Regions from separate parts of the Arthrobacter sp. N1 genome, predicted to be linked through region 2. Evidence: riboswitches for the same ligand, from Rfam matches in the RefSeq annotation. Region 2 holds a riboswitch; the other holds the start of a gene.

Region 1 (10,475 bases), 1.7 Mb from region 2:
GAACTTCATCCTGTCCTGACGCCGTCGGGAGGAACGCGCCGGGATGACGGCCGGGGCAGACGCCACAGGGGGCCCGCCGTGGCGGGCCCCCTGTGGGCGCATCGTCCGTGCCGGCGGTCCGGCTAGAGGACGTCCGAGAGGAACGATCGCAGGCGGGCCGTCCGCGGGTCGTCGAAGATCGCCGCCGGCGGACCGGACTCGACGACGACGCCGGCGTCCATGAACGTCACCGTGTCGGAGACGTTCCGGGAGAACCCCATCTCGTGCGTGACCACGACCATGGTCATGCCCGCCGACGCGAGATCCGCCATGAGGGCCAGCACCCCCTTGACCAGCTCGGGGTCGAGGGCCGAGGTCGCCTCGTCGAAGAACATCACTTCGGGATCCATCGCCAGGGCACGGGCGATCGCCACGCGCTGCTGCTGCCCGCCGGACAGGTTGCCCGGCCGGGCATCGGCCTTGTGCTTCAGGCCCACGAGGTCCAGCTGGGCGAGGCCCTTCCGGCGCGCCTCGTCCGCCGACATCCCGCGCAGCTTGCGCAGGGCCAGCGTGACGTTCTCCAGCACCGTCTTGTGCGGGAACAGGTTGAACTGCTGGAACACCATCCCGATGCGGCGGCGCAGCTCGTCCGGGTTGTCCTTCAGGACGGAGCGCCCGTCCAGGAGGATGTCCCCCTGGTCCGGCTCGATGAGGCGGTTCAGGACGCGCAGCAGCGTGGACTTGCCGGACCCCGACGGGCCGATCACCGACGCCGTGGTGCCCCGCTCCACGTGCAGGTCGATACCGCGCAGCACGTGGTTCGAGCCGAAGGAGAGGTGCAGGCCCCGTCCGGTCAGCGTGCCCGACTCGATGCCCTTCATGCCCGTGCTCCTTCGCTCATGGTGGTGAGGTCCTCCGGCTCGGGCTTCTGCTTCCGCCCGACGCGCAGCCGGTGGTCGATGAAGTTCACCAGGTGCGTGAGCGGGATGGTCAGGCACAGGTACAGGACTCCGGCCGCGATGAGCGGCGACAGGTTGCCCGTGTTGCTCGCGGCATCGTTGCCCACCCGGAAGAGCTCCCGTTCACTGGCGACGAGGCCGATGAAGTAGATGAGCGAGGACTCCTTGATGAGCGCGATGAACTGGTTCACCAGGGCGGGCAGCACGCGTCTGACGCCCTGGGGGATGACCACGAGCCGCATGGACGAGCCGTAGCTGAAGCCCAGCGCCCGGGTGGCCTCGAGCTGGCCCTTCTCCACGCTCTGGATGCCCGAGCGGAAGATCTCGCCGATGTACGCCGACGCGATCAGCGAGAGCGCGAGGATGCCCAGCGGATAGGGGCTCGTGCTGCCCGTGAGCTGCCGGAGGATCGGACCGAGTCCCAGGCCGATGAGCAGGATGATCACGACGGCGGGGAGGCCGCGGAAGATGTCCGTGTAGATGCGGGCGATCCACCGGAGCACGCGGTTGCGGGAGATCCCCATGATGGCGAGGAGCATGCCGACGATCGTGCCGATGACGCCCGAGGCCAGCGCGAGCAGGAGGGTGTTGGGCAGTCCGACGGTCAGGAGGTCCGGCAGGACGGCGGCCATCGCCTCCCAGTCGAAGAACGTCTTACCGAGTTGTTCGAAGGCATCCATGCAGGACCGGCTACTTCACGACCGCGGCTTTGCTGCCGGGCTTCCAGTCGGAGGGGAGCTCGCGGTCCGGGTACCACTCCTGGGTGAGCTCGGTCCACGTGCCGTCGGCGATCACGGCGTCGAGGCCCGCGTTGAGCGCGTCGATCAGCGCCTTGTTGTCGCTGTTGACGGCGTACGCGGTGAAGTTCTCCGTGTTGATGATGGTCTCGGCGATCGTCGTGCCGTCACCCTCCTTCACCTGGCCGGTGGCCTGCTGGGAGGGGGCGACCCAGGCGTCGACCTGACCGTTCTTCACGTTCGCGTAGACGGTGTTGTAGTCGGGGAAGCGGACCGGCTCGAGACCCAGGGTGTTGGAGACGTAGTCGTCCTGCACGGTGCCCTGGACCACGCCGATGCGGGTGCTCTCCGAGAGGGAGTCGAAGCCCGTGACGGAGGAGCCGTCCTTCGTGACGACGGCCATGTAGCCGAAGTCGTAGCCGTTGGTGAAGCCGACGTTCTCGCGGCGGGCCGCCGTCGTCGAGATCGAGGAGGATCCGACGTCGAACTGCTTGTTCTGGACCTGCGCGAGGAGGGCGGAGAAGTCGGTGGACGCGAATTCGACCTCGAGGTCGAGCTTCTCGCCGATGGCACGCAGCAGTTCGTTGTCGTAGCCGGTGAACACACCGTCCTCGAGGAAGATGTTCGGCGGTGCGTCCGAGAGCGTACCGACGCGCAGGGTGCCGTCGGTGATGAGGCCGAGCGCGGACGTGTCGATCTCGTCGATCGGCGTGGTGTCCTCGGTGGTGTACTGGTCGAGCGACTGCTGGTCGCTGCCGGCCAGCGCGTCGGTGCTCTCGGTGGGCTCGCTCGAGGAGCTGCCGCAGGAGACGGTGAGAGCGAGCAGGGGGACGGTGAGGGCCGCGAGGAGCTTGCGGGAGATGGTCATGGGGGTCCTTCGTCGAAGCTGCGCCCGCTGGCGGGCGCGGAGGATGGAGTGTCGGGGACGCCGCGGGGCGGCAGGAGGAAGGGCTGCTTGCTGCTGGGTGACACGCTCGCTGTTCTGGGCTGTGCGCGCAGATGCGGAACGGGGGACCCGGGATTTTCCGGTGCTGGACCGCACGACGCCGTACTTGCCATCCGGGGGACTTGTCCCGGCGGCCGAATCTTCACCTGGAGCACCCCACTACGGGAGAGGGTTGCTGTCCAGCCGGCCAGGGCCGTGGGCTGGAACTCTTGATTTCAGGAAAACGCTAGGCCAGCAGGGAGGGCCGGGTCAAAACGCCGGCCGGTGAAAAGCCACGATCGACGTCGCATTCGGCCCTTTCGGGCGCGATTGTGGCGAGGATTACACGAATCGGTCGACGAGCTCGGTCAATTCGGCCGTCAGGGCCGTCGACGTCCGGAGGTTCTGGCCGTCGAGGGAGAGGACGGGCGCGAGGAGCCGGATGCTCGAGATGAGCCACACGGCGTCGGCCTCGAGCAGGTGGTGCGGCTCGAGCGGTCCGTAGCCCAGCTCCCAGCCCTGCTCCTTCGCCGCGGCGAAGAGCGCGCTCTGTGACGTGCCGGCCAGGATGCCGCTCTCGAGCTGCGGGGTGAGCAGGGTCTTCCGCCCGTCGCGGTCGTAGGCGAGCAGCACCGTGGACGTGGGGCCCTCGAGGACCTTGCCGTCGGAGGACGTGAAGATGACGTCGTCGGCACCGTGCGCCCTGGCATAGCGCACGGCCGCCATGTTGACGGCATAGGAGAGCGTCTTGGCCCCCATGAGCAGCCAGGGCGCGCGCTGGGCGACGGTGCTGTCGTACCCGCGCTCGAGGAACAGCACCCGGAGCCCTGTCGCCCGCTGCTCCAGTGTCGACGCCGGGACGGGGGACACCTGCACCCAGGCGGTCGCGCTGCCCGCACCCTCGACGCCGCGCGTCGCGATCAGCTTCACGACGGCGTGCGTGCGGTCGGGCTCGGCCGCCGCGAACTCGCGGAGACCCGTGCGGATCGCGCGGCTCCAGGCGCCGGCCCCGGGCACGGTCAGGTCCAGTGCGGCGGCCGACGCCGCCAACCGATCGAGATGGGCCTGTTCCTTGCGCGGTGTCCCGCCGACGGCCAGCATCGACTCGAAGATGCCGTCCCCCCGGGTGGCGCCGAGATCGGTGGCCATGAGCTGGGGACGGGAGGCGTCGGCCACGGTGCCGTCGTCGTGGGCCGGGTCGAGGAACACCAGAACAGTCATGCCTGACAGCGTAGGCGACGAGGGCGTCCGGCCGGCCGTCAGGACGAGGGCCGACCCATCCTGAACAGGAGGCCGTCCCGCACCATCGGCCACTCGTGGGCGAGGATCGAGTAGACGACGGTGTCGCGCAGCTCGCCGTTCCGCGCACGGGTGTGGCTCCTGAGGACGCCGTCCTGCTTCGCGCCGAGGCGGGTGATGGCCTCACGGGACTGGCGGTTCAGCCAGTGGGTGCGGAACTCGACGGCGGGACACCCGAACACCTCGAAGGCGTGGCGCAGCAGGAGGTACTTGGACTCGGTGTTGGTGCCCGTGCGGTGCGCCGAGGCGGCGTTCCAGGTGGAGCCGATCTCGACGCGGGGCGTGTCCCGATCGATGTTCATGTAGGTGGTCATCCCGATGATCCGGCCCGGCCCGTCCGTTTCGACGGTCCGCGCGGTGAACGGGATCATGGATCCGGAGTCCTGCAGGGTGAGGCGTCGCTCGATCTCCTGCCTCATGTCCTCGGGTTCGGGGACCGAGGTGTACCACAGCTCCCAGAGGCGTCCGTCCCGGGCGGCGTCGACCAGTCCGTCATGGTGGTCCGGAGCGAGGGGTTCGAGGATGACCCCGTTGCCGCGGAGGACGGTCGGCTGGAGGGCGTTCATGCATCGACCCTAGTCCCTGGCCGGCGGCACGAACCGGCGCCGGCCCGATCCGCAGCGGTCAGTGGGACCCGGGCTGCAGTGCGTCGACGGCGTCCAGGACCGCGAGCGAGGGGAGGTCCGCCATGGCGGCGACGACAGCCAGGGGCTCCCCGCTGCTGACGGCCGACGCCGCGGCCACCTGCAGCTCCGTCAGGGACAGGGCACCGGTGTCGGGGTGCAGGCCCTCGATGGTGGTGTGGGAGCGGCTGGAGCGTGCCGCAGCGACGACCCGTTCAAGGTGGCCCGAACTCATGATGTCTCCCTCGCGTCGTTGCCTTTCAGTCTCACCCTCGGCCATGAAGCTGGGAAGTTGCGCAACGCGGGCTGGAAGCGCTTGCGATCGGCGCCTCGATCAGGGCGCCTGTGCCGGAGGGTCGTCGAGATCGCCCCCTGGAAGCCTCTTCTTGACTCCCGGAGGGCGGAACCCCACGTCCGCGCACGCGCTTCGATGTAGTCAACGTCAGGACGCGGACAGGTCCAGGTCTTCGGTCGCGTCCTTCCACTCTGGCCGGGCAACCCGGTGCTTCCGCTCGCGTGCAGGTCTTTTTCCCCTCAAGGAGCATCGCTGGCGACGGCGCATCCCCCGCTCGTCGACCCGTCGGCGACGGCCGGCTCGTCCGTGAGCGCGGTGATGAGCCGTTCCAGCCGGACGAGTCCCGCGAAGCGACCGGCGTCGTCGGTGGCCATGACCGGGCCGAAGCGCGACGGCTCGTCGCGGGTGATACAGCGGGCGAGGGCCTCGCGGATGGGTGTGTGGATGTTCACGCACATCCCCGGCGGCACCGCGCCGGCCACGGTGTCCTCCCGGGTGAGGACGGACACCGGGCGTCCGGCGGCAAGGAGGACCACCTCCGCGAGCAGGGGCTGGGTGGCGAAGGCCGCCCCCGCTTCCGTGAGGTCCCGCACCGTGAGGGCGGTCTCGGTGATCGCCCGGATGGCGGGAGCGCGGCCGGTGCCGGAGCGTGTCGCGAGGTGCCGCGCCATGCCCTCGTCGAGACCGACCCAGGGCAGGGCAGGGCGGCCGAGCAGATAGCCCTGCATGAGCGGGACGCCGAGGGACGCCAGCACGTCCAGTTCCTCCACCTGCTCCACGCCCTCGGCGATGATCCAGGCGTCGATCCTGTCGGCGAAGGATCCCAGCATGTCGACGAGGGCACGGCGCGCCTCGTCGTGGTGGATGTTGCTGATGAAGTCCCGGTCGATCTTGATGAAGGATGTTCGGAGGGCGAGGAGGTGCTGCAGCCCCGCGTACCCGGAGCCGGCGTCGTCCACCGCGATCAGTGCGCCGCGTTCCTTCAGGAGGTCGAGGTCCGGCCTTAGTGCGGCGTAGGACTCGATGGCGGAGTGTTCCGTGAGCTCGACGATCAGCCCGGCGAGGTTCCCGCTCGCCTCCCAGACGGAGCGGATCGCGGGCGAGGAGAGGAGGTCCGGCGAGACATTGACCGTGAGGAAGGTGTTCCGGGGGAGTCCGGACCGGTGCGCGAGGGCGACCCGCAGTGCTGCTGCTTCGAGATCTGCGGCGCGTCCGAGTTCGCGGGCCTTGGTGAACCACGCCGCGGGGTTCTTCTCGCCGTACCCGGGGAAGCGCAGCAGTGCCTCGAAGCCGGCGATCGTGGCGCGCGTCGTGTCCACGATCGGCTGGTACATCGACACGATGCCCTCACCCCGGCATGCCGACTCGAGGTCCCTGCTCCACTGGTCCTCCAGCAGCAGGACCGTCCCGATGTCATGCATGGGCCACCACCGCCCCGGAGCTGTCGACGTGCCCGGGATCAGGCGGTCGTCGTCCGCGCACGCACGGCGGCGACGACGGCGGGCGGCAGGTCCGTGAGCCCGTGGACCGCCGCAGCGTGGTCGCGGACGCCGGCCAGCAGCTCGTCCTCGGACTCGACCGTCCAGCGGGCGTCGCAGCCCGGAACCACGTCACCACACGCGAACGACTTCATGTCGGAAGAATCCCCCATCTGCGCCACGGCCCGTCCCAGGGTGACTCGCCCCGGAGCTGCGTCGCCGGTACCGGCGATCGGCCTAGAAGATCATCGTAGGGATACGGGTCACGGGGCACCAGACCTTTCTTCCCGTGACCTGTCGACGTCGGCCAGGATCAGCCCGTCGGCGCGTCGTGTTCCGGGAAGCGGGCCCCGAGCGCGGAGAGCACTCCGCGCGCCTTCGTCCGGATCTCGTCCCACTCGTCGTCCGGGACGGAGTCCGCGGTGATCGCTCCGCCCACGCCGAGGGTCAGCCGGGTGCCGCCGTCCTCCGGTCCGTCCTGCAGCACGAGGGTGCGGATCACCACGGCGAGGTCGGTGGCCCCGGTGAGGCTGAAGTACCCGGCGGCCCCCGAGTAGGGCCCGCGTGGCTCGCGCTCGAGCGCGTCGAGGACGGCCATGGTGCTGATCTTCGGGGCGCCGGTCATGGACCCGGCCGGGAAGGCCGAGGCGACGACGCCGGCGCGGGGGCTGCCCGGGCGCAGGCGCGCGTCGATGGTGCTGACCATCTGGTGGACCGAGGCGTAGGTCTCGATCGCACACAGCCGGCTGACGGTCACGGAGCCGGGGACGGCGTGGTGGGAGAGGTCGTTGCGCAGGAGGTCCACGATCATGATGTTCTCCGCGCGGTCCTTGGGCGAGGTCCGCAGGTCCTCCAGCAGGGCCGCGTCCTCGGCGGCGTCCGTGGAGCGGCCCCGCGTCCCCTTGATCGGTTCGGCACGCATGGCGCCGTCGGCGGTCACGCGGAGGAAGCGTTCGGGGGAGGAACTCGCGACCGCGAAGCCGGGGAAGCGGAGGAAGTGGGCGAAGGGCGCGGGGCTCACGGCGCGCAGGCGGAGGTAGGCCGCCAGGGCGTCGACACGCGGCACCTCGGCGGACAGCGACGTCGTGAGGCACACCTCGTAGGTGGTGCCCTCCGTGATCTCCGCCTGCGCCCGGTGGATCTTCGCGAGGTACTCGGCGCGCGTGTCACGGAGGGTGAAGGCGGGCACGGGCAACGGCCTCCCGCTGCCGGGAGGTGCGGCGGAGGCGACGGCACGCCGTGCCCGCGCCAACCACACCTCCCGCTCGGGATCGGGCCGTCCGTCGGAGAGCGTGAGGAGGTGCACGGCACGGTCCGCATGATCGATCACGACGGCGCGCCCGGCGAAGACGAGCGCCGCATCCGGGAGGGCCTCGCCGGCGGGCGGACCGGACGAACCCCCGGTCTCCCGCTTGAGCTCGTAGCCGAGGTACCCGAGCCAGCCGAGGCCGAAGTCGCAGGCGAGACCCTCGGGCGAGCGGACCGCCCGCCGGCCCCAGACGTCGTCGAGCCAGCGGAAGAACGGCTCCCGCACGCGCGCCGTCACGGCGCCCGCGCTGATCTCCGTGACCCCGTCCCGGTGGAAGGCCTGCTGCCCGAAGGCACCGCCGTCGTCGGCCAGGATGCTGAAGCGGTTGCGCCCGCCCGGGGCCACGCCGTCCCCACCCGCACCTGCCGCATTCGAGCTGTCGAGCCACACCGCTGCGGCGGACTCCGCGTAGAGCGCCGAGAACAGCGCCGCAGGGTCGGGCCCGGCACCCCGAGCGGCGTCGATGCGCTCGGCGGCGACGACCAGTCCGCGCCGCACGGCACGCTCCGGTGCGAGCAGCCCGGCACAGGCGGGCAGGGCGGTGAGGGCCAGGCGCACCGCCGGTGGCGTGGGTTCGCCGGCGTGCCCCCGCACGACGACGTCGGCCGCTCCGCTCGGATCGTCGACGGCGAGCCAGGCGGACTCCTGGTCGGCCCAGCGGTCCCAGAAGGGGGAGTAGGTCTCGCCGTCGCGGGCGATCGCCGAGCGGTGCCGCACCGCGGCGTCGGCCTCGACCCAGATCACGACGTCGAGATGCGCGCGTGCCGCCGCCGTCGCCGCCCCCACGCCCTCGAGCAGGACGATCTCCGCGGCGGCCGTCGTGCGCTCCGGCCCGTCCCGGCCGGCCGTCCAGTCCCAGGCGTTCCAGCGGGCGGTGCTGCCCGAGCGCAGCGGCACAAGGACGTGCTCCACGTAGCGTGCCACGCCGTCGTCGAGACCGTCCCAGCCCGGGTAGATGTCCTCGAGGTGGAACACGGACACGGTGTGGTGCTCGCGGAGGAGGGCGGCGAGCTCGACGGCGAGGGTCGTCTTGCCCGCACCGGACCGGCCGTCGACGGCGATGAGGAGCGGGGTGTCGGCGGGCACGGCTCAGGCCAGCGCGAGCAGCGCGCCGACGCCCACGAAGAGCGAGCCGAAGGTCCGGTTGAGGATGGTCTGGCCGCGGTCGCCGCGCGTGAAGCGGCGGAACGAGCGGGCGGTCCCGGCGTAGAAGAACCACATGACGAGGACGTCGATCACCACGACGGTCGCTGCCAGCACGCCGTACTGACGCAGGAGGGGCTCGTCCGGCCGGATGAACTGGGGGATCAGCGCGAGGAAGAACACGACGGCCTTGGGGTTGAGCAGGTTCACCCACACCCCGCGGCGGAACATCGTGAGCCGTCCCTCGGCACCGCGGAGGGCGTGGAGAGCACCGTGGTCGGGCTTCTGCAGGAACTTCCTCACGCCGAGGTACACGAGGTAGGCCGCGCCCGTGTAGCGGATGAGGTCGAAGGCGAGGGGCGAGTTCGCCACCAGGATCCCGACCCCGGCGGCCGCGATCCCGATGTGCACCAGCAGGGCGGCCTGCTGGCCCAGGATGCCCCAGATGGAGCGCCGGAACCCGACCGTGAGGGCGTTGCTCATCGTGTTCACCGCACCTGCTCCGGGCACGAAGCTGATGAGGGTTCCGGCGCCGAGCAGCGCCAGCCAGAGCGAGGGGTTCACCCGTTCATGGTAAGCGTCCGGGATCAGGCGTCCGGCCCGCCGGCGTCGAGCTCCTGGCGCACGAAGCGGACCACGCCGTCGACGGCGCCGTCGACCATGCCCCAGGTGGCCTCGAAATCGCTGGAGTCGCCGTACCAGGGGTCGTAGATGCCGAGCTCCTCGAGGTCGGTGTCCGTGGTCGACGGGTCGAATTCGCGCAGCAGGTGGATCCGGTCCCGGGAGGCGTCGTCGGGCGCTTCGGAGCGCAGCTCGCGGTAGTGGTCGAGGTCGAGCGCCAGGATGAGATCCCGCTCGCGGTACCACGCGGTCTCGAAGCGCCGCGCTCGGTGGAGGTGGCTCTCGATGCCCAGCTCCGTCAGCTTCGCTGCCGCGCGCTCGTCGATGGGTCGCCCGGACTCCCAGTCCGTGGTGCCCGCGGAGTCCACCAGGACGTCGTCCGCCATGCCCGCCCCGGCGAACGCGTGGGCCAGCATGAGTTCGGCCATGGGGGAGCGGCAGATGTTGCCGGTGCAGACGGTGACGATGCGGTACATGCGGACAGCCTAGCGGCGCCCGGCGCCGTGGCTAGGACCGGCGGGCCCCCGAGCGGACGCGCTGGAGCAGGAGCACGACGGCGGACACGTGCTGCCCCGTCTCAGCCCCGGGCAAGGATCTCGACGCTCGGCATGAGGAAGACGCCGTCGTCGCGCCGTGCCCACCGGCGCCAACCCTCGGCCAGCCGCCGGAGGGTCTGCTGCTCGGCGAGCCCGCGCTCCAGCGCCTGCGTCGCGAAGGCGGAGTGCAGCACCCGGTCCGCCCAGGAGTCCGCGAGGAACCGGCGGTCCGCTTCGGCGGAGTAGGTCCAGTTCGACGACGACACCTCGATCTCCGCGAAGCCTGCCGCCGCGGCCCAGCCGGGGAGTCGCCGCCCTGCGTCGGGCTCGCCCCGGTTCCCGCGGGCCAGGTGCCCGTAGAGCCCGCGCCACTCGTCGAGCTCGTCGACGGCCGGGAACCAGGTCATCGCCCCGAAGTCGGCCTCGCGGACCGCGACGAGCCCGCCGGGCCGCACCACCCGTCGCATCTCGCGGAGCGCAGCGACGGGATCGGCCAGGTGCTGGAGGACCTGATGGGCGTGGACGACGTCGAAGGACTCGTCGGCGGCATCGAGGTCGTAGACGTTGCCCT
Region 2 (10,475 bases):
GGCAGCGTCAGCAGGCGCGTCCGGATCGACTCGATGATCGTCGGGAAGTCGCTGAAGGACCGTCCGGTGGCACCGGGCCCGCCCTGGAAGAGCGTGTCGCCGGTGAAGACCGTGCCGGCCTCCTCGAGGTAGAAGCAGGTGGAGCCGGGGGAGTGGCCGGGCGTGTGCAGCGCGGTGAGGACGACGCCGGCGACCTCGATCCTGTCGCCGTCGCCGATCCACTGGTCCGGGCTCAGCTCCGGGAACACCATGTCCCACAGTTCGCGGTCGGCCTCGTGCAGGTGGATGGGTGCACGGACGGCGTCGAAGAGGTCCCCGACGGCGCGGATGTGGTCGTCATGCGCGTGGGTCAGGAGGATGGCCCGCACGGTGCGACCGTTCACCTGCTCCACGATCGCCGCGGCGTCGTGCGGCGCGTCGATGATGACGCACTCGTCGTCGTCACCGACGATCCAGACGTTGTTGTCGACGTCCCACGTGCCGCCGTCGAGCGAGAACGTGCCCGAGGTGACGAGGTGCTCGATCCGCGCGACCATCAGAGTTCCACCACCGAGCGCAGCACCGCACCGTCGTGCATCTTCTCGAAGGCCTCCTCGACCTGGTCGAGGGAGATGCGCTCGGTGACGAAGGCCTCGAGGTCGAGGGTGCCCTGCAGGTAGTGGTTCACGAGCATCGGGAAGTCGCGGCTGGGCAGGCAGTCCCCGTACCAGGAGGACTTCAGCGACCCGCCGCGGCCGAAGACGTCCAGCAGCGGGAGTTCGAGGGTCATCTCGGGCGTCGGCACGCCGACGAGCACCACGGTACCGGCGAGGTCGCGGGCGTAGAACGCCTGCTTGTACGTCTCGGGGCGCCCGACGGCATCGATCACGACGTCGGCACCGTTGCCCCCGGTGAGGGCGCGGACGGCTTCCACGGGGTCCTCGTCCTTCGAATTGACCGTGTGGGTGGCACCGAGGCCCTTGGCGAGCTCCAGCTTCCGGTCGTCGATGTCGACGGCGATGATCGTGGTGGCGCCGGCGAGCTTCGAACCGGCGACGGCGGCGATGCCCACCCCGCCGCAGCCGATCACGGCGACGGAATCGCCGAGGGACACATTGCCCGTGTTGATGGCCGCACCGATGCCCGCCATGATGCCGCAGCCCAGGAGGCCGACGGCGGCGGCGTCGGCCGCCGGGTCCACCTTGGTGCACTGCCCGGCTGCGACCAGCGTCTTCTCGGCGAATGCACCGATGCCCAGGGCGGCCGTGAGCTCGGTGCCGTCCTCGAGGGTCATCTTCTGGGTGGCGTTGTGCGTGTCGAAGCAGTATTGCGGCTCGCCGCGGCGGCACGCCCGGCACTCGCCGCAAACGGCGCGCCAGTTCAGGATCACGCGATCACCGGGCGCCACCTGCGTGACGTCGTCACCCACGGCGCTCACGACGCCGGTGGCCTCGTGTCCCAGCAGGAAGGGGAAGTCGTCGTTGATGCCGCCCTGCTTGTAGTGCAGGTCGGTGTGGCAGACGCCGCACGTGAGGATGTCGACGAGGGCCTCGCCGGGACCCGGGTCCGGCACCAGGATGGTCTCGATGGTGGCGGGGGCGTCCTTCGCCCGCACCACGACTCCCTGAACTCTGTGCACCATGGTCTCGCTGTCCTTCCGCTGGGTACCTGCTGGCGGTCGGACCGCGTCCTGCCGGTCCGCCGTTCCCCAGCATAGGGGGACGGCGGACGAGGACGGCGCCGGGTCCGGGCTAGACGGAGAGGCGCGTCCTCACATCGGCGACGGACGGGTTGGTGGCCGTGCTGCCGTCCGGGAAGATCACGGTGGGGACGGTCTGGTTGCCGCCGTTGAGGGACGCCACGAGCTCGGCGGTGCCCTCGACCTCCTCGATGTTGACCTCCGTGTAGCCGATGCCCTGGGCGTCCAGCTGCGACTTCAGGCGTCGGCAGTACCCGCACCACGAGGTGGAGAACATGGTGATGGTTCCGGCGTCGGGCGTGTAGTCCACGGTGCTCCTCGAATCTGCGTGCGGTTCTCCCGCACGTGCTCTGATCGGTCAGCGGTCGGCATTCCCGCCCGCACCCTCCTCAACGCGCGTGGTGGGGCGGGCATTCCACGACCGACCCGCCGCCCCTGGCGCGCGCCGACCGGGGCGACGGTAGGCTCACGGCATGCCCGGAGCGAACGAAGAGCAGAACGCGATGCAGCTGGCGGCGGTCCGCGTGGCCATCAACGAGGTGGACGAGCAGCTCGTCTCCCTCATCTCACGGCGCGAGCGCCTGGTGCGGCGTGCAGGTGCCCTGAAGCAGGACGACGCCTCCGTGCGCGCGCTGGCGCGGGTGGAGCAGGTGATCACGAACGTCCGGGGCTACGCGGCCAGGCTCGGGGTGGACCCCACGGTCGTCGAGCACACGTACCGCGCGATGATCTCGGCGTTCATCGACCTGGAGCTGAAGGTGCGGCGCGAGGGCTGACTCCCCGTCGGACCTCCGCCGGTTTCCTGTGGCTCCCGCCGGCTCCCTGCAATGAGCGTGTTGGTCGGCCGTCCGCCCAGCCGATACGATCAGGACGGCGGTCCCGTGCCCTACCGGGTGCCGCCGTGCCCGTTCGGGCGACTATTTTCCACCCAGCACCGAGGAGACCTCCCGTGTCAGCGCCGCAGCCCCTGAAACTCATCGTCGACGGCGAAGAGAAGCAGGCGACCACGGGTACCACCGGCACCGAGCTGTTCTCCGAGCGGCGCGACGTCGTCGTCATGCGCATCGACGGGGAGCTGCGCGACCTCGACCAGGTTCTGCCGGACGGTGCGACCGTCGACGGTGTCACGCTGGAGGACCCGGCCGGGCTCGAGGTGCTCCGCCACTCCGCCGCGCATGTCATGGCCCAGGCCGTGCAGCAGCTGCGCCCGGGCGCGAAGCTGGGGATCGGCCCCTACATCACGGACGGTTTCTACTTCGATTTCGACGTCGAGGAGCCCTTCACGCCGGACGAGCTGAAGCAGCTCGAGAAGATGATGCTCAAGATCGTCAACGCCAACCAGCGCTTCGTCCGCCGCGTGGTGTCCGAGGACGAGGCCCGTGAGGCCATGAAGGACGAGCCGTACAAGCTCGAGCTCATCGGCCTCAAGGGCGGTGCCACCGAGGAGGACGGCGCCTCCGTGGAGGTGGGCGCCGGCGAACTGACCATCTACGACAACGTGGACCGCAAGTCCGGGGACGTGATCTGGCAGGACCTCTGCCGCGGGCCGCACCTGCCCAACACCAAGCTCATCTCCAACGCCTATGCGCTGACCCGCTCGGCCGCCGCCTACTGGCGCGGGAGCGAGAAGAACAAGCAACTGCAGCGCATCTACGGCACGGCCTGGCCCACGAAGGACGCGCTCAAGGCGTATCAGGAACGCCTGGCCGAGGCGGAGCGCCGCGACCACCGGCGCCTCGGCACGGAACTCGATCTCTTCTCCTTCCCGGACGAGCTGGGTTCCGGGCTCCCGGTGTTCCATCCCAAGGGCGGCATCATCCGCAAGGAGATGGAGGACTACTCCCGCCGGCGCCACACCGACGCCGGGTACGAGTTCGTCTACACACCGCACATCACCAAGGGCCACCTCTACGAGGTCTCGGGCCACCTCGACTGGTACCGCGACGGCATGTTCCCCGCGATGCACGTCGACGAGGAGCTCAACGAGGACGGCACGGTGCGCAAGCCCGGGCAGGACTACTACCTCAAGCCGATGAACTGCCCCATGCACAACCTGATCTTCCGGTCCCGTGGACGCTCCTACCGCGAACTGCCGCTGCGCCTGTTCGAATTCGGCTCCGTGTACCGGTACGAGAAGTCGGGCGTCGTCCACGGCCTGACGCGCGTGCGCGGCATGACCCAGGACGACGCGCACATCTACTGCACGCGCGAGCAGATGAAGGACGAGCTCACCGGGACGCTCACCTTCGTGCTCGGCCTGCTCAAGGACTACGGCCTCGAGGACTTCTACCTCGAACTCTCCACCCGCAACCCGGAGAAGTCCGTCGGATCGGACGAGATCTGGGACGAAGCCACGCGGACCCTCGCCGAGGTCGCCGAGGCATCGGGCCTCGAGCTCGTGCCCGATCCCGGGGGAGCGGCGTTCTACGGGCCGAAGATCTCCGTGCAGGCCCGGGACGCGATCGGACGGACGTGGCAGATGTCCACGATCCAGCTGGACTTCAACCTGCCCGACCGGTTCGAGCTCGAGTACCAGGCGGCGGACGGTTCGCGCCAGCGGCCCGTGATGATCCACCGGGCTCTCTTCGGCTCGATCGAACGCTTCATGGGAGTCCTCACCGAGCACTACGCGGGCGCCTTCCCGGCCTGGCTCGCGCCGGTGCAGGTGCTGGCCGTCCCCGTGGCCGAGGCGTTCAACGAGTACCTGTACGACGTCGTCGACAAGCTCAAGTCCCAAGGGATCCGCGCCCAGGTGGACGCCGGCTCGGACCGCTTCCCGAAGAAGATCCGGACGGCGAGCAAGGAGAAGGTGCCCTTCGTGCTCATCGCGGGCGGCGAGGACCAGGAGGCGAACGCCGTGTCCTTCCGGTTCCGGGACGGCAGCCAGGACAACCAGGTGCCCGTGGAGGAGGCCGTCCGGCGGATCGTGGAGGCGGTCCGCAGCCGGGAGGCGACCGTCTGATGGCGGGGGCGGACGGAGTGGACAGGCCCGTGGAGGGCGCCGCACAGGGGTACCCGGGTGATGCCGCGGTGACCGACGGCTTCGAGCTGGCGGGTGTGCCGGACGCCTTCCAGCGCCTGTGGACCCCGCACCGCCTCGCGTACGTGAAGGGCGGCCAGGACCAGGTCGGCTCCGAGGAGAGGTGTCCCTTCTGCCGTGCCCCCCGGCTCAGCGACGAGGAGTCGCTGATCGTGCACCGCGGGACCCACGCGTTCGTCCTGCTCAACCTGTTCCCCTACAACGCCGGTCACCTGCTCGTGGTCCCGTACCGGCACGTGCCCGACTACACGGACATCGACGAGGCGGAGACGGCCGAGGTGGCAGCCCTGACCCAGACCGCCATGCGCGTGCTGCGCCGCGTCTCCCACCCGACAGGCTTCAATCTCGGGATGAACCAGGGGGCGACCGGCGGGGCCGGGATCGCCGCCCACCTCCACCAGCACGTGGTGCCGCGATGGGGTGGGGACGGCAACTTCCTGCCGATCATCGCGCAGACCAAGGCCATCACCCAGACCCTCGGCGAGGTCCGGGCGCAGGTCGCCGAGGCATGGCCCTCGCGTGGGGACGACGCCGCCCCGCCGGAACCGGGCTCCTGATGCTCAACAGGTACGCCCGGGGCTTCTTCACCCGGCTGTTCACCCCGCTGGCGCGGTTGCTGCTGCGCTGGGGTGTGACGCCTGACGCCGTCACCATCGCCGGCACCATCGGGGTGGCAGGCGGTGCGCTGGTGTTCTACCCCCTCGGACAGCTGTTCTGGGGGACCGTGGTCATCACGCTCTTCGTCTTCTCCGATGTCATCGATGGGATCATGGCACGCCTGAAGGGGCACGGCGGCTCCTGGGGCAGCTTCCTCGACTCGACGCTCGACCGCATCGCCGACGGCGCGCTGTTCACGGCGGTCGCCATCTGGTTCTTCACCGGCGGACAGAATCCCGCCATCGCCGTCGCCGCCCTCGCCTGCCTCGTGCTCGGCATGCTCGTGTCCTACGCGCGGGCCAAGGCGGAGTCCCTGGGCTTCACGGCCAACGTCGGGGTGGCGGAGCGGGCCGAGCGGCTCGTGTCGGTCCTCGTGGTCACCGGGCTGACGGGCCTCGGGTTGCCGGAGGTCGTCCTGTTCACCGTCCTCGTGATCCTGGCGCTGGCGAGCCTCGTCACGGTGTACCAGCGTGTCCGCGCCGTGCGGAGGCAGTCGCTCGAGGCGGCGTCGCCCTCCTGACCCCACGCCGACGGGCCCACGCAGCGCGTGGCCGGGCCGGTGAGCAGCTGAGCGTCCCCGCACCCGTGCACGGTTGTGCGCACGGGTGGTCCAGCCGCCGGGTCCTGGTGCCACCGTCGTCCCTTGCGCCCGGCACCGATGCGTCCCGTCCGTCCGGCACCGATGAGTACCGTGCGCCCGGACCGTCTAAGGGGCACCGATGCTCCACGACGGAAGGACGGCGTCATGCCACCCCTCGGATTCCTGCCCGCGGACCTGCACATCGTCTCGCAGGGCGATCTCCTCCTCCTGCAGGCCGGCGGCACTGCCCGTGACCACCGCACCGGGCCCGGCGCCGGGAGCCGCCGGTGCCCGCCCTGGCCCGACGAGGCGGTCGACCGCGTCCTGGACGAGCTCGAGCGCAGGGACGCCGCCGTGCTGCAGTGACCCCGCCGTGAGTCACTCCCTGCGTTGCCGCGTGACGGTGACGGACGTGACGGACGCGACGGACGCGACGGACGTGACGGACGCGACGGACGCGACGGACGCGCCGCAGTCCCTCGGCATCAGGCGCCCGGCGCCGGCGCGGACCCGATGGACCAGATCCGCGGTGGTACGGCGCCGTTGACCGAATGGTCACCGACGATCCTGGCCTTGAAGACCCAGGGGTTGTGGTTGGCGGCGGTGCGCGCGTTGCGCCAGTGGCGGTCGAGGTTCTTCGCCGTGCTCACGCCCGAGGCCGCGAGGGCGCCGAAGACGTCGGACGTAGCCCGCGTGGCGAGGGCGGACAGGATCACCTGGGCCTTCGCGGTCTCTAGCTCGGCGACGTCGTTGCGCCGCTCGTCCTCGGCCTCGTCATCGAGGAACGCGCCCTCGTAGGCGTGCTGCAGCGCCCGCGCGGCACGCTCGACCGTCGCCTCCGCCGCATACGCGGCCGCGGACACCTCCCCGACGACCTGCAGGATCTGGGGATCGGCCGCGAAGGATGGAGCATTCCCGTGGCTGAAGATCCGCGTCCTGGTCCGGACCTCGCGGGCGACGTCGTGCTCCGCGCCCTTGATGGTCCCGGCAAGGACCGCAAGCAGCACCGCCTGGTAGAACGCGGTCTGGTAGGCGAACCGGGTATCGAAGTCGATGACGTTCTCGGCGTCGACGCGTGCTGCGTCGAACGTCGACGTCCCGGAGCCGGTGGTCTGCTGGCCGAAGCCGTCCCAGTCGTCGGCGTGCGTGACCCCCGGCTGGTGGGCACTGACGACGGCGATCACCTTGACGCCGTTGTCGGTGCGCTGGGCGAAGGTGTCGATCCAGTCGGCGAAGATGCTGCCTGTGGAGTAGTACTTGGTGCCGCTGACGAGGAACCCCCCGGAGTCCGGATCGGGACTGACCTTGGTGATCACGTCGCCGATCGTGACGCCGCCCACCTCGGTCCAGGAGTTCCCGACCGTCTCGCCGTCGACGAACCGCCTGAGCCACGTCTCGCGGTGCGGGCCCGAGGAGACCAGCCGGTCCTCCACGAAGGCGAAGTGGCCACGCAGGGCCTGCGGGATGTTCGGGTCGGCCGCGGCGAGCTCGGTGAGCAGCCGGAACAGCTGGGGTAGGGAGGCGCCGAAACCGCCGGCGGCCACGGGGACCCGGAGGGCGCCGAAGCCCGCGTCGATCAGGGCACGGATCTCGGCGCGGGGGAGTTCGTGCTCACGGTCCCGCCGCGAGGCTCCGTCGGCGATCCTGGCGAAGAGCGGGCGGAAGCGGGCGGCGAGGAGCTCGTAGTCGGCATCGGCAGTGCGGGTGATGTTCGTGATGGTGGTCATGACGGACCTTTCGATGAAGGGATGCAGGGCGGACAGGGCGCGGGAGGGGTGTAGAGCGGTTGTCAGGCGTCGACGGCGACCGGCTGCGCGGCGATGACCGGTACGGGCCGGCCGCCGAGGGTGACGGCGACCGCGAAGAGGGCACCGAGGACCACGGCCGTCGCGATGACGGCCGTCGTCCCGCCCGGCCAGGCGCCGTTGAGGCCGAGCAGCGCGGGGACCACGGTGCTGATTGTGCCCACGAGGATCGCGCTCCAGCCGGTGACCCGCGTGAGGCGCTCCGCGCCGCGGGCGAGGAGCAGGAAGAACAGGGTCCAGAGCGCGGCCCAGCTGATCCAGAGCACCGAGCTCACAGGGTCCTCGCGGGCTGCCGTGCCGGCGAGGACGAGGGCGAGCACGGCGACGAAGCCGCAGAACCAGCCGACGCCGGCCGATCCGAGGCCTGCGACCGAGCCCAGCCCCACGTACAGGTAGGTCAGGCCGAACAGGACGATCCCGGCCGCCGATCCGGCGGCGCCGGGATCGGACGAGGCGACGAGCAGCGCCACGACCAGTTGCAGCAGGCCGATCGCGATGTTGAAGAAACCGGCGTCGCGCGGGGTCACGCGGCCGAGCAGGGAGACGCCGTTGATCAGCAGGGCGGCCCCGGAGAGCAGGAGGCAGATGTACGACATGGGTGTCCCGTCGTCAGGACGCGGACCAGGGGTGCGCGCCGTGCTTGCCCCGACGCGGGCTGCGCGGGGCCTGATCGTCACCTGGGGCACCCCGCCACGGAGGGGGTTGCCGTCCGACGAGCCAGGGCTTCGCGTCGGAACTCTTGATCTGTCCTCCGAGGCTAGGCCGTCCCACCGCCGGTGTGCCGGAATGCGTCGGAGCGTGACCCCCGATGACCTCCGATGACGCCCCGCAGCCTCACGTGGCAGACCGGGATGCTCGGTCCGCCTCGCCCCGGAGACCGGTGCCCGACACCCGTCGCCCGCGGAACATAAGCACCCTTCGCAGTGTTGTAGAAGGTGATGACGATGCCCCAGGAACAGGATCTGACCACGATCACCCCCACGCGCCTGTGGGTCCCGCGCCATGTGCTGATCACGCGTGCAGCCTCCGACCTGCCGCACACCGCGGAGATCGTCCGCCGCTGTGAGGCAGCCGGAGTGGAGGACATCCGCGTCCTCCCCGGTAACGCCCTGACGGGGCTCCGCGGCGCCACGGAACGGGAGACCTATGCGTCGGCGAAGAACACTTTGGCCGTCGTCGTCGCACCGCCCAGTGCGCTGAAGCCCCAGCCGATCCCCCCGAGTGCCGACTGGCGGATCGACCTCGCGAAGGGTTGTCCCGCCCACTGCCAGTACTGCTATCTGGCCGGCTCGCTCCAGGGTCCGCCGGTGACCCGCGTCTACGCGAACCTCGACGACGTCCTCGACGGGGTGCGCACGCACGCCGGCCGGGGTTCCGTGACCAGCGGCACCATCGAGCGAGGTGGCGAGGGCACCACCTTCGAGATGTCCTGCTACACCGATCCGCTCGGCATCGAGAACGTGACGGGCTCGCTCGCGGCGGCGATCTCCCGCGTGGGCTCGGGAGAATTCGGCGAGGACGTCCAGCTGAGGTTCACCACGAAGTTCGACGACGTCGGCGAGCTGGTGACGCTGGATCACGGCGGCCGGACACGGGTGCGCTTCTCGGTCAACGCCGCCGAGGTGGCCAACCGCTTCGAGGGCGGGACGGCCAGGATGCCCGCACGGCTCACGGCGCTCCGCGCGGTCGCGGCGGCAGGCTACCGTGTGGGCCTGACCATCGCCCCCATCATGCCCGTCCCCGGCTGGCGTGAGCAGTACGGCGCGTTGCTCGACGACGTCGCCGCTGCCCTCGACGGCATCGAGGACGTCGACCTCACGGCCGAGATCATCACGCACCGGTTCACGCCCGCCAGCAAGGAGGTGCTGCTCGGCTGGTACCCGCGGACGAAGCTCGAGATGGACGAGGACCTGCGGAGCCGGAAGCGCTCGAAGTTCGGCGGGATCAAGTACGTGTACCCGAAGCAGACGATGAGCGAGATGCGGACCTGGTTCGTCGACGAGCTCGAGCGGCGTGTCCCGGCGGCGCGCCTCCTCTACTGGACCTGATCGGGGCATCCGGGCGTATCCGCCCGGTCCGCTGAAATCCAGGTGCAAGCCCCGTGATAGGACCGCCCCTGGCCGAGCGCCACGGCCTGTCAGCACCCACCGCCCCCCTGGAAACGGGCGGGCCGGCAGCTCTCCCGGGGGCCGCCACGGCGGCCGGAACAGTGCCCCGGGCGTCGTATCATGAAGGGTCAGCTTTTTTCTACCTTGAGGGGCAAGTTGTGTCCACCGTTGAAGACAATTCGGCAACCACAGCACAGACCGGCGGGAGCCGGGTCAAGCGGGGTATGGCTGAAATGCTCAAGGGCGGCGTCATCATGGATGTCGTCACAGCCGATCAGGCCCGCATCGCCGAGGACGCCGGTGCAGTGGCCGTCATGGCGCTCGAGCGGGTTCCCGCGGACATCCGCGCCCAGGGCGGCGTGTCCCGGATGAGCGATCCCGACATGATCGACAGCATCATCGAGGCCGTCTCCATCCCGGTGATGGCCAAGGCACGCATCGGTCACTTCGTCGAGGCGCAGGTCCTGCAGTCGCTCGGCGTCGACTACATCGACGAGTCGGAGGTCCTCACGCCGGCCGACTACACGAACCACATCGACAAGTGGAAGTTCCAGATCCCCTTCGTCTGCGGTGCCACCAATCTCGGTGAGGCGCTGCGTCGCATCAA

Evidence for each region. Region 2 has a riboswitch for S-adenosylmethionine ahead of NVV32_RS06655 (AmiS/UreI family transporter). Riboswitches for the same ligand answer to the same signal wherever they lie in the genome.
Region 1: linked by a shared signal. The riboswitch ahead of NVV32_RS14800 (ABC transporter substrate-binding protein) and the one ahead of NVV32_RS06655 (AmiS/UreI family transporter) in region 2 are both predicted to bind S-adenosylmethionine.

What each region holds. Positions count from the first base shown of each region.
Region 1 is NZ_CP102608.1:3,182,994-3,193,468, reverse strand. Features, by position in the region: gene NVV32_RS14815 (energy-coupling factor transporter transmembrane component T family protein) at 1-19, shown strand, start outside; gene NVV32_RS14810 (amino acid ABC transporter ATP-binding protein) at 123-860, opposite strand; gene NVV32_RS14805 (amino acid ABC transporter permease) at 857-1,618, opposite strand; gene NVV32_RS14800 (ABC transporter substrate-binding protein) at 1,629-2,543, opposite strand; SAM riboswitch class IV at 2,719-2,836, opposite strand; gene NVV32_RS14795 (aminodeoxychorismate lyase) at 2,943-3,821, opposite strand; gene NVV32_RS14790 (GNAT family N-acetyltransferase) at 3,860-4,465, opposite strand; gene NVV32_RS14785 (hypothetical protein) at 4,524-4,757, opposite strand; gene NVV32_RS14780 (EAL domain-containing protein) at 5,057-6,238, opposite strand; gene NVV32_RS14775 (DUF1059 domain-containing protein) at 6,277-6,450, opposite strand; gene pabB (aminodeoxychorismate synthase component I) at 6,609-8,690, opposite strand; gene NVV32_RS14765 (LysE family transporter) at 8,694-9,311, opposite strand; gene NVV32_RS14760 (low molecular weight protein-tyrosine-phosphatase) at 9,335-9,844, opposite strand; gene NVV32_RS14755 (methyltransferase domain-containing protein) at 9,946-10,475, opposite strand, start outside.
Region 2 is NZ_CP102608.1:1,481,394-1,491,868, forward strand. Features, by position in the region: gene NVV32_RS06610 (MBL fold metallo-hydrolase) at 1-536, opposite strand, end outside; gene NVV32_RS06615 (S-(hydroxymethyl)mycothiol dehydrogenase) at 536-1,621, opposite strand; gene NVV32_RS06620 (mycoredoxin) at 1,731-1,988, opposite strand; gene NVV32_RS06625 (chorismate mutase) at 2,152-2,454, shown strand; gene thrS (threonine--tRNA ligase) at 2,628-4,640, shown strand; gene NVV32_RS06635 (HIT family protein) at 4,640-5,275, shown strand; gene pgsA (phosphatidylinositol phosphate synthase) at 5,275-5,895, shown strand; gene NVV32_RS06645 (hypothetical protein) at 6,121-6,321, shown strand; gene NVV32_RS06650 (acyl-CoA dehydrogenase family protein) at 6,441-7,682, opposite strand; gene NVV32_RS06655 (AmiS/UreI family transporter) at 7,745-8,356, opposite strand; SAM riboswitch class IV at 8,392-8,505, opposite strand; gene NVV32_RS06660 (spore photoproduct lyase family protein) at 8,705-9,808, shown strand; gene pdxS (pyridoxal 5'-phosphate synthase lyase subunit PdxS) at 10,093-10,475, shown strand, end outside.